4 regions of the Mesorhizobium sp. RCAM 05099 genome follow, and region 1 is predicted to be linked to each of the others. Evidence: predicted binding sites of a transcription regulator. Region 1 holds the regulator's gene; each other region holds the start of a gene.
The links. Region 1 encodes PhoB, which activates phosphate uptake and scavenging genes when phosphate is short. Its sites were predicted from a motif close to TGTCATNNANCTGTCAT; they were not measured.
Positions count from the first base shown of each region.

Region 1 (2,200 bases):
AGGATCTCGGACAGATCAGCAGGCTCATCAGCGATATGGGCGATCTCGCCGGCTCGATGGTCGGCGGCGCGACCAAGGCGCTTTTGAATTCCGACAACGCCCTGGCACAGCGCGTTGTCTCCGACGACGCGATCATGGACGCGCGCCAGCGCGAACTCGACGACCGCGCCATCACATTGATCGCCAAGCGTCAGCCGATGGCCGACGATCTGCGCCATGTCGTCGGTTCGATCCGCATGGCCGGCGACCTCGAACGCATCGGCGATCTTGCCAAGAACATAGCCAAACGCGTCGGCACCGTTGGCCTCAGCGTCACGCCTCGCGACCTTTCGCACTCGATCGATGCGATGGCGCAACTGGTGCTGATCCAGGTGCAGGGCGTGATCGAGGAATATGCTGCCGCCGACGCGGCGGCGCTGGCCAAGCTCAGGAACGACGACGAACGCATCGACGTCAAGTACACGTCCGTGTTCCGCGAACTCCTGACCTACATGATGGAGGATCCGCGCAACATCACCGCGTGCACGCATCTGTTGTTCTGCGCCAAGAACCTCGAACGCATCGGCGATCACGTGACCAACATCGCCGAGAATGCGTATTATGTTTTGACCGGCACACAGCTGCCCGCCAATCGCCCGAAGCAGGACGAGACGGCAATGTCCGCGCCGGCGGCATGACGACAGGGGTGAGCAGCCGATGATCGCGCCACGCATCATGGTGGTGGAGGATGAGGAGCCGCTGGGTGTGCTGCTCCGCTACAATCTGGAGTCCGAGGGCTATCAGGTCGAGGTGGTGACGCGCGGCGACGAGGCCGAGATCCGGCTGCAGGAGAACGTTCCCGACCTTCTGGTGCTGGACTGGATGGTGCCGGCGGTTTCCGGCATCGAACTCTGCCGGCGGCTGAGAATGCGCCCCGAGACCGAGCGGCTGCCGATCATCATGCTGACCGCGCGTGGCGAGGAGAGCGACCGCGTGCGCGGCCTTTCCACAGGCGCCGACGATTATCTGGTCAAGCCGTTCTCGACACCGGAGTTCATGGCCAGGGTCAAGGCGCTGCTGCGCCGCGCCAAGCCGGAAGTGCTGTCCAGCGTGCTCAAGGTTGGCGACATCGTGCTCGATCGTGAGTCGCACCGGGTCTATCGCAAGAAGAGCGAGATCCGGCTCGGACCGACCGAATTCCGCCTGCTGGAATTCATGATGCGCCACCCTGGCCGCGTTTTCTCGCGCAGCCAGCTGCTCGACAATGTCTGGGGCGAGACGATCTATATCGATGAGCGCACGGTGGACGTGCATGTCGGCCGGTTGCGCAAGGCGGTCAACAATGGCCGCATGCCCGATGTCATCCGCACGATCCGCGGGGCGGGTTACGCGATCAGGGAAGACTAGGGACAGTCCGGGCTCAAACCTGCCGGACGACGGTGCCGATCACATTGACGAGAAGGCGCGCCGCGGTCAGGGCCGACAGGCCGTCAATGTCGGCGGGAGGATAGAGCTCGACAAGGTCGAATCCTGCGATCCTGGCCCGCCTGCCGAGGCCCGCGATCAGATCGATCACCTGGGTGTAGGCGAGGCCGCCGGGCGAACGCGCCGCCACGCCCGGCATGATGCCGGGATCGAGGCCGTCGCAGTCGAGGGTTACGACGACCCGCGCCCCTTCCGGAATATGCCGGAGAGCGGCTTCGACGCCCTGGGCGTGAACCTCGCGGGCCGTTACAAGGCGGCTACCATAGCGCCGTGCCGCTTCGATTTCGGTGAGGCGCGCGCTGCCAACGCCACGGATGCCGACCTGCACGATGCCGGCGACATGCGGCATCTCGCTCGCGCGGCGCATCGGGTTCGAATAGCCGTAGCGCTCGCCATGCACCTCGTCGCGCCAGTCGATATGGGCGTCGATCTGCAGGATCCAGACCGGCCCGTGATCCGCAAAGCCGGCGAGGAAGGGGATGGGCACGGAATCGTCGCCGCCGAGCAGGATCGGTACGGCCGGCAATGCCAGAACCTGACGCGTTTTCGCCTCGATCCGCGCCCTGTTGCCGGTATTGTCATGCATGGTGGTCGGGATGTCGCCGGTGTCGATGCAGCAGACCGGCTTGCCGTCGAACAGCGGGCCGCCGAGATCGAAATCCCAGTGCTCGACGAGTGTGGCATCGCCCTGACTCGCAACGCGGATGGCGTCGGCGGCCAAGGCATAGCCGCGGCT
Region 1 is NZ_CM185035.1:1,198,258-1,200,457, forward strand. Features, by position in the region: gene phoU (phosphate signaling complex protein PhoU) at 1-677, shown strand, start outside; gene phoB (phosphate regulon transcriptional regulator PhoB) at 697-1,386, shown strand; gene AC56QQ_RS05900 (agmatinase) at 1,400-2,200, opposite strand, start outside.

Region 2 (2,200 bases), 860 kb from region 1:
TCGTCGCCGTCGAAATTGGCGAATGCCTTGAGGCAATCCGGTGCCGAAACCTCGCAGCGCAGATGGATGAAATGGTCGGCGCGCAGCCGATCCTGTTGCACACTGTCCTCGATCGCGTCGGCCAGCTTGCGGATGTCGGCCAACGTCAGGTCGGCGTCTTCGTCCATGCCGACGCGCAAGGCATCGAGCACGGTGGTGATGCCGGCGGTCGCTACCTGTGCGTCATGCGCGAGCACGGCGGCGATCGGGTTCCAGCGCACCTTCGGCCGCGGCGCGTAATGGCCTTCGAGATGGTCGGTGTGGAGTTCGACCAGGCCCGGAATGACATAGTCGCCACCCATGTCCTCGCCGGTGCGGCCGGTGCCGGCATCGATGCCGGCGATGAAGCCGTCACGCAGCACCAGAGAACCCTCGACGATCTCGTCGGCAAGCACGATGCGGGCATTGTGGAGAACAGTCTCGGCGGTCATTTCAGGCAGTCCTTGGTTGTTCCCGGGGTTTGTTCAGGCGGTTTTTCTGGCCTGACGGCGCCCGAGCGCGTGATGGGAGAGCACCATGAACGGCGCCCCCGGTTCGGTTTCGACAAACAGCGTCAGCGCATCGACCAGGACCGGCTGTTGCAGAACCTCCGCGAACAGGCTGTCGATGGCTAGGCGAAGACGAGGGCTTTCCTGTGACGCCGCCCGGCCTGACAGCGTCATGTGGAAGCGAAAGGTTTCGAAGACATAGGGATAGCCCCATTGGCAGAGATTGCGGAATTCACCCGGCTTCAGCGAATCGGGGCTGCGCCGTTCGATCTCGGCTTCGGTCAGCGGCGCGCGAAAACGGTCGAAGTCGCGCACCACGTCATCGGCGAAGCGGTTGAGCGCTGGCAGCGGCGCTTCCGGCACCAGCGCGAAGAAGCCGTCGATCTGGCTGACGACAAGGCGCGGGATTGTCACCACGGGCGTCGCTTCGGCAAATGCGTCGAGCGCGGCGCGCAGCGAGGCTTCCGTCTCGTTGGCAGCCAGGCGGAAGGGCGCTTTCAGCGTCGCGTGAAAACCGTAGCGGCGCGCCGAAGCGGTATGGAAGGCGACTTCGGCCGCCGACAGGTCAGCCACCGCCTCAACTGGTCTTGTCGCGGCGCCGAACGGGTCGCGGCCCAGCCAGTTGGCGGCAATCCGCGCCAGCTTCTCGTCCTGCCGGGGGGTGAAATAGATCGCGTAGCGCATAGGAAGTCCTCGTCAGCTCCGCTGCCATAGGTGATTTCCATGACGGATTGACGAAGCCTTGCTGGCTTTCAGGTAACAAAACGGTGCGGCCGGGTCATTAGCCGACGATTTTTTCGTGCTGGACCAGTCATCAGGTCCTGAAGCAATGGCCGATCAGGCCTTCATCAACCATTCGTGCTCGGGCGCGTTGTGGAATTTCCAAGTCCGCTTCGGCCCGGCCATGACGTTGAGATAGTAAAGGTCGTACCCATGGCAGGCGGCGCAGGGATGATAACCCTTGGGCACCAGCACCACATCGCCGTCCTCGATCGCCATCGCTTCGTCGAGCGTGCGATGGCCATCCTTGTCGGCGTCGGTATAGACGCGCTGGAAGGCAAAGCCCTGCGGCGGGTTGAGGCGGTGATAATAGGTCTCCTCAAGATAGGACTCATCCGGCAGATTGTCCTGGTCGTGCTTGTGCGGAGGGTAACTCGACGTGTGGCCGCCGGGCGTGATGACCTCGACCACCAGCAGCGAGTCGGCCGGCTTGCCCTCCGGCAGGATGTTGGTGACGTAGCGCGTGTTGGTGCCCTTGCCGCGCACCTCCTGGCCGAGATCGTCCGGTGCGATGACGCGAACCGGCAGGCCGCCGCCCAATCCTGGCGCCGAGCACACGGCGAGTTCCAGTTCGGTGTCCGCGGTCACCGACCAGTTGGATCCCTCGGGCATATAGACCGACCAAGGCTTGCCCTCGAAGGGCGACATGCGTTGGCCAAGCAGGCCGAGATCCTTGCCGCCGGCTTTCGCATTGCCCTTGCCGGTAACGAACACCAGGCAGACTTCGCGATCATCCGTTTTTCCGGAAGCCGTTTCGCCGGGTTTCAGCCGATGCAGGTCGAAGCCGACATAGGTCCAACCGGCGCTTTCCGGCGTCACATGGGCGACGCGGCCATAGCCCTTGTCGGCCTTCACCAGCAGCTTCGACATCCGGGTTACTCCTTCGGTTCGGG
Region 2 is NZ_CM185035.1:334,494-336,693, forward strand. Features, by position in the region: gene AC56QQ_RS01590 (alpha-D-ribose 1-methylphosphonate 5-triphosphate diphosphatase) at 1-470, opposite strand, end outside; gene AC56QQ_RS01595 (DUF1045 domain-containing protein) at 504-1,211, opposite strand; gene iolB (5-deoxy-glucuronate isomerase) at 1,365-2,177, opposite strand; gene AC56QQ_RS01605 (DUF3329 domain-containing protein) at 2,183-2,200, opposite strand, start outside.
Region 2: AC56QQ_RS01595 (DUF1045 domain-containing protein) is a predicted target of PhoB. The motif match lies at 1,251-1,267, and genes of this name have one in related genera.

Region 3 (2,200 bases), 3.3 Mb from region 1:
TCAGCTCGAGGAAACCGAACACGACCTGCACGCCGGCGCGCTCCAGGTCGCGCGCCCAGCGGATGTTGGCTTCCTCGTCGAAACGCGCCTTGAGCTCGACCAGCGCCGTCACCGACTTTCCGGCCTCCGCTGCGTCGACCAGCGCACGCACGATCGGGCTGTCGTTGGAGGTGCGGTAAAGCGTCTGCTTGATCGCCACCACTTCGGGATCGGCCATCGCCTGGCGCAGGAACTGCACCACCACATCGAAGGATTCATAGGGGTGGTGGACGATGATGTCCTTCTCGCGGATGGCTGCGAAGCAATCGCCGCCATGCTCGCGGATGCGTTCGGGAAAGCGCGGATTGTAGGGTGTGAATTTCAGATCATCGCGGGGGACGGCGACGATCTCGGATATCTGGCTGAGCGCCAGCGGGCCGGTTAGGACGCTGATGCGGCTCGACGAGACGCCAAGCTCACCAGCGACGAAATCGCGTAGTTCCGACGGCATCAGCCTGTCGAATTCAATGCGGATCACCGAACCGCGGCGGCGGCGCTTCAGCGCCGTCTCGAACAGGCGCACCAGATCCTCGGACTCCTCCTCGACCTCGATATCGCTGTCTCGGATGATGCGGAACGTGCCGGAGCCCTTGACTTCATAGCCAGGAAACAGCTTGCCAATGTAGAGGCCGACCGCCTCTTCCAGCGGGATGAAGCGGACATGGCGCTTGCGGTCCGGCAAACGGATGAAACGCTTCAGAGCCACCGGCAGGCGCAGAAGTGCGCTCATCTCTTCGCCGTTCTTGCGATGGCGCAGCTGCAGCGCCATCGAGAAGCCGAGATTGGGAATGAACGGGAACGGATGCGCCGGGTCGATCGACAGCGGGGTGAGCACCGGAAACACCTGTTCCTGGAAATGGTCTTCCAGCCAGATCTTTTCGTCCTTGGTCAGCGCATCGCGGGTGATGCTTTCAATGCCTTCCTTGTTGAGCAGCACGGTAAGGGCCGAAAGGCTCTTCTGCTGGTCTTCCTGCAGCCGTTCGACCTCACGCAGCAGCTGTTCGAGCTGCTGTTCGGGGGTGCGTCCGTCGGGGCTCTTCAGCACGATCCCCTCGCGCACCTGGCCGGCGAGGCCGGCGACGCGCACCATGAAAAACTCGTCGAGATTGGCGGCCGAGATCGACAGGAAGCGGACACGCTCCAGCAGCGGATGATTGAGGTTGAGCGATTCTTCGAGAACACGCCGGTTGAACTGCAGCCAGGAAAACTCGCGATTGACGAAACGGTCGGGATTGCCGCCTTCCGGGCTCGCTGCCTCGACATTGATGAATTCGCTCTGCACCGGCTTCAGTTCGTTCATGGTTCCTGCTCTTCCCGCGCCTAAAGCCGGTTAACCGGCTTAACTTATCCTCTGACAGGCTTTTGCGACAGTTTCATTTCATCGATCTTGCAAAGAGACCTGATATGATCCAGATGCAGACGAGACTGCGTTAAGGAGATGACGATGGCAGGCGGTTCCATTCCCCATTTTCAGAACGATGCGGGCCACCCGGCGATCGACATCGGCGTCAAGGAATTCATGTGCACCGGCGCCAACCCGCCTTTCGACCACCCGCATGTGTTTCTCGACATGGGCGACGACAATGAAAAAGTCTGCCCCTATTGCTCGACGCTCTACCGCTATTCGCCAAAGCTGAAGGCGACGGAAACGCAGCCGGCTGGCTGCATCTATATCGACCAGGCCGCCTGATCTCCAGCGACCGGCTGCAAATGGACGACATGCGCTCCCGGCAAGTCATCATCGCCGGGGCGGGCATCGCCGGGTTGACCGCGGCGCTGGCCTTCGCCGAACACGGTAATGCCGTGCAAGTGTACGAACAGGCGCAACGCATGGATGCAGTTGGCGCCGGCCTCCAGCTTTCTCCCAATGCAACACGCATCCTTCGCCAGCTCGGTGTGCTCGACCGCCTGCTGCCAACAGCGGTGCGGCCGGAAGCGGTGGTGCTGAAGGACGCCGCGACGTTGCGTGAACTGGCGCGCGTGCCACTTGGACAGACCGCTGAAGCGCGCTGGCGGGCACCCTACCTCGTGGCTCACCGCGCCGACCTGCAGGCGGCGCTGATGGCGCGCCTTGCCGAGGTGCCGGATATTCAGCTTACCACCGGCGGGCGCGTCGGCAGCCTTGCCATCGGGACCCATGGCATCACGGCGAGTGTCGAGA
Region 3 is NZ_CM185035.1:4,538,982-4,541,181, forward strand. Features, by position in the region: gene AC56QQ_RS22555 (RNA degradosome polyphosphate kinase) at 1-1,339, opposite strand, end outside; gene AC56QQ_RS22560 (zinc-finger domain-containing protein) at 1,484-1,729, shown strand; gene AC56QQ_RS22565 (FAD-dependent monooxygenase) at 1,750-2,200, shown strand, end outside.
Region 3: AC56QQ_RS22555 (RNA degradosome polyphosphate kinase) is a predicted target of PhoB. The motif match lies at 1,404-1,420, and genes of this name have one in related genera.

Region 4 (2,200 bases), 280 kb from region 1:
ATGGCGGGTAGAGCAATTGCAGGAAAAGTGGGAAACGGTTTTCCGTCCGGAATTGCGTTAGACAACGAGAGATAGGCCATCACATCATCGTCATGGGCGAACCTGTTTCATATCCCTGACACATCGCCGGGGCAGGACGCGGTCTTTCCCTTGGAGATCGCAATGCCTGTTTCTGTCAGACCGTCGCTCGCCGGATTCTTTGCCGGCTCCAATCCGACCCCTCCGGTGCATCTCGGCACCCGCTATGACACGTCGGGCAATTTCCTGATCGAGCCCGGCAATACGGTTGTCAGCCACCTGGTCAGCGGTTCGCCATCCGAGGCCGTGGTGCTTGCGGTGCGCGACCGGATGCTGGCGATGCCCGACGCCGACCGGCTCGCCTTCACGCCCGTCTCCAGCCTGCACATGACGCTTTTCCAGGGCATCATCGAATACCGCCGCCGCTTGCCCTACTGGCCGCGGGACGTACCGCTCGACACCAGCATCGACGCGATGACCCGCCTCTATCTGGAACGGCTGAAAGGCTTCGAGGGCCTTGGCCCGTTCAACATCAAGGTGGTCGAAGTCGTACCGACGGGACTCACCGTTGCCGGCGCGACGGACGAGGACGTGGGCATCATGCGTGCCTGGCGCGATGCCTTGGCCGTGCCGTTCGGATACCGGCACCCCGATCACGACGCTTACGTCTTCCACATCACCTTTGCCTATCAGATCCAGCGTCTTGCCGACGACAGGGCGGCTGAATGGCAAGCATTGTTCGATGACTCTCTCGCGCTTTTCGCGCGGCAGGCGCCGGTGATCGAGATCAGGACGCCTGCCTTCTGTGCATTCCGCGACATGAAGCACTTCGAGGAGTTGCTTGTGCTCGGCTGATCGCTCTGAAAGGGACGCCAGACGCCGCGTCTGTGGGCGGTAACAAAACTGACATCAATCCGACACCGCAGGTTCATGGCGCTGCGCTAGCGAAGGCCAACAGACCTTCAACCGCGACTGGACTGGAACCTGCCCATGTCAGCAACGTCAGCCACGCTCGAAATCCGCGGCGTCTCTCGCCGATTTGGCAAGAACATCGCCGTCAGCAATGTCGACATTTCCATCCCGCAAGGTCAGATGGTCGGCATTATCGGCCGTTCCGGAGCCGGCAAATCGACCCTTTTGCGCATGATCAACCGTCTCATCGATCCCAGCCAGGGGTCGATTTTTTTTGACGGCGCCGAGGTTTCCCAGCTGCGTGGTTCGCCGTTGCGGCGCTGGCAGCGCGACTGCGCCATGATCTTCCAGCAGTTCAACCTGGTGCCGCGCCTCGATGTGCTGACCAACGTGCTGCTCGGCAAGCTGAACCACCGTTCGACCATCACCAATCTGTTCGGTATGTTCTCGCGCGCCGAGTGCGCCGAGGCGGTTGCGGCGCTGGAGCGGCTCGATATCGCCCGCACGGCACTGCAGCCCGCCGGCACCTTGTCGGGCGGCCAGCAGCAGCGCGTCGCCATCGCGCGTGCCATGATGCAGCAGCCCAGGGTTATCCTCGCCGACGAGCCGATCGCTTCGCTCGACCCGCTCAACGCCAAGGTGGTGATGGATTCGCTGCAGGATATCAATCTGCGCGACGGCATCACCGTCGTCACCAATCTTCACACGCTGGATACCGCCCGCACCTATTGCAACCGCATCATCGGCATGGCTGCCGGCAAGGTCGTCTTCGATGGCCCGCCGGAAGAGCTCAACCGCGAGGCCGTGCGTCTCGTCTATGGCGCCGACAGCAACGGCGCCGAAATCTCCGAGGCCATCACCTCGACCAGCGTTGCCATCAAGCAAAAGATCGCCGCATCCGCCGGACCGCTCGAGCCCGCATTCCCGGGTTACTGAACCCATGGTCCCGAACCGAAGGTCCGCGTTAGCGAAACTTGGAATCCGGTTTTCGGGAAAGACCACGGGCCAGAAAAGAGCGGTTGGGATCGCCCGCCCGCGTCAAGGGCACCTGTCGAAATCAAGAACGCTGCCGGCGCGGGGCCGGAACCTACAGGAGAGAGATCAGATGTTCAGGAAGATGGTTTTTGGCGCCGTTTCGGTGCTCGCAATGGCGACCAGCATGGCTCATGCCGCCGATATGAAGGAATTTCGCGTCGGCATTCTCGGCGGTGAAAACGAAACCGACCGGCTGCGCAACTATCAGTGCCTCGCCGACCACCTGAAGGCCGAA
Region 4 is NZ_CM185035.1:1,481,284-1,483,483, reverse strand. Features, by position in the region: gene AC56QQ_RS07340 (DapH/DapD/GlmU-related protein) at 1-11, shown strand, start outside; gene AC56QQ_RS07335 (DUF1868 domain-containing protein) at 163-873, shown strand; gene phnC (phosphonate ABC transporter ATP-binding protein) at 1,009-1,866, shown strand; gene phnD (phosphonate ABC transporter substrate-binding protein) at 2,036-2,200, shown strand, end outside.
Region 4: phnC (phosphonate ABC transporter ATP-binding protein) is a predicted target of PhoB. The motif match lies at 923-939, and genes of this name have one in related genera.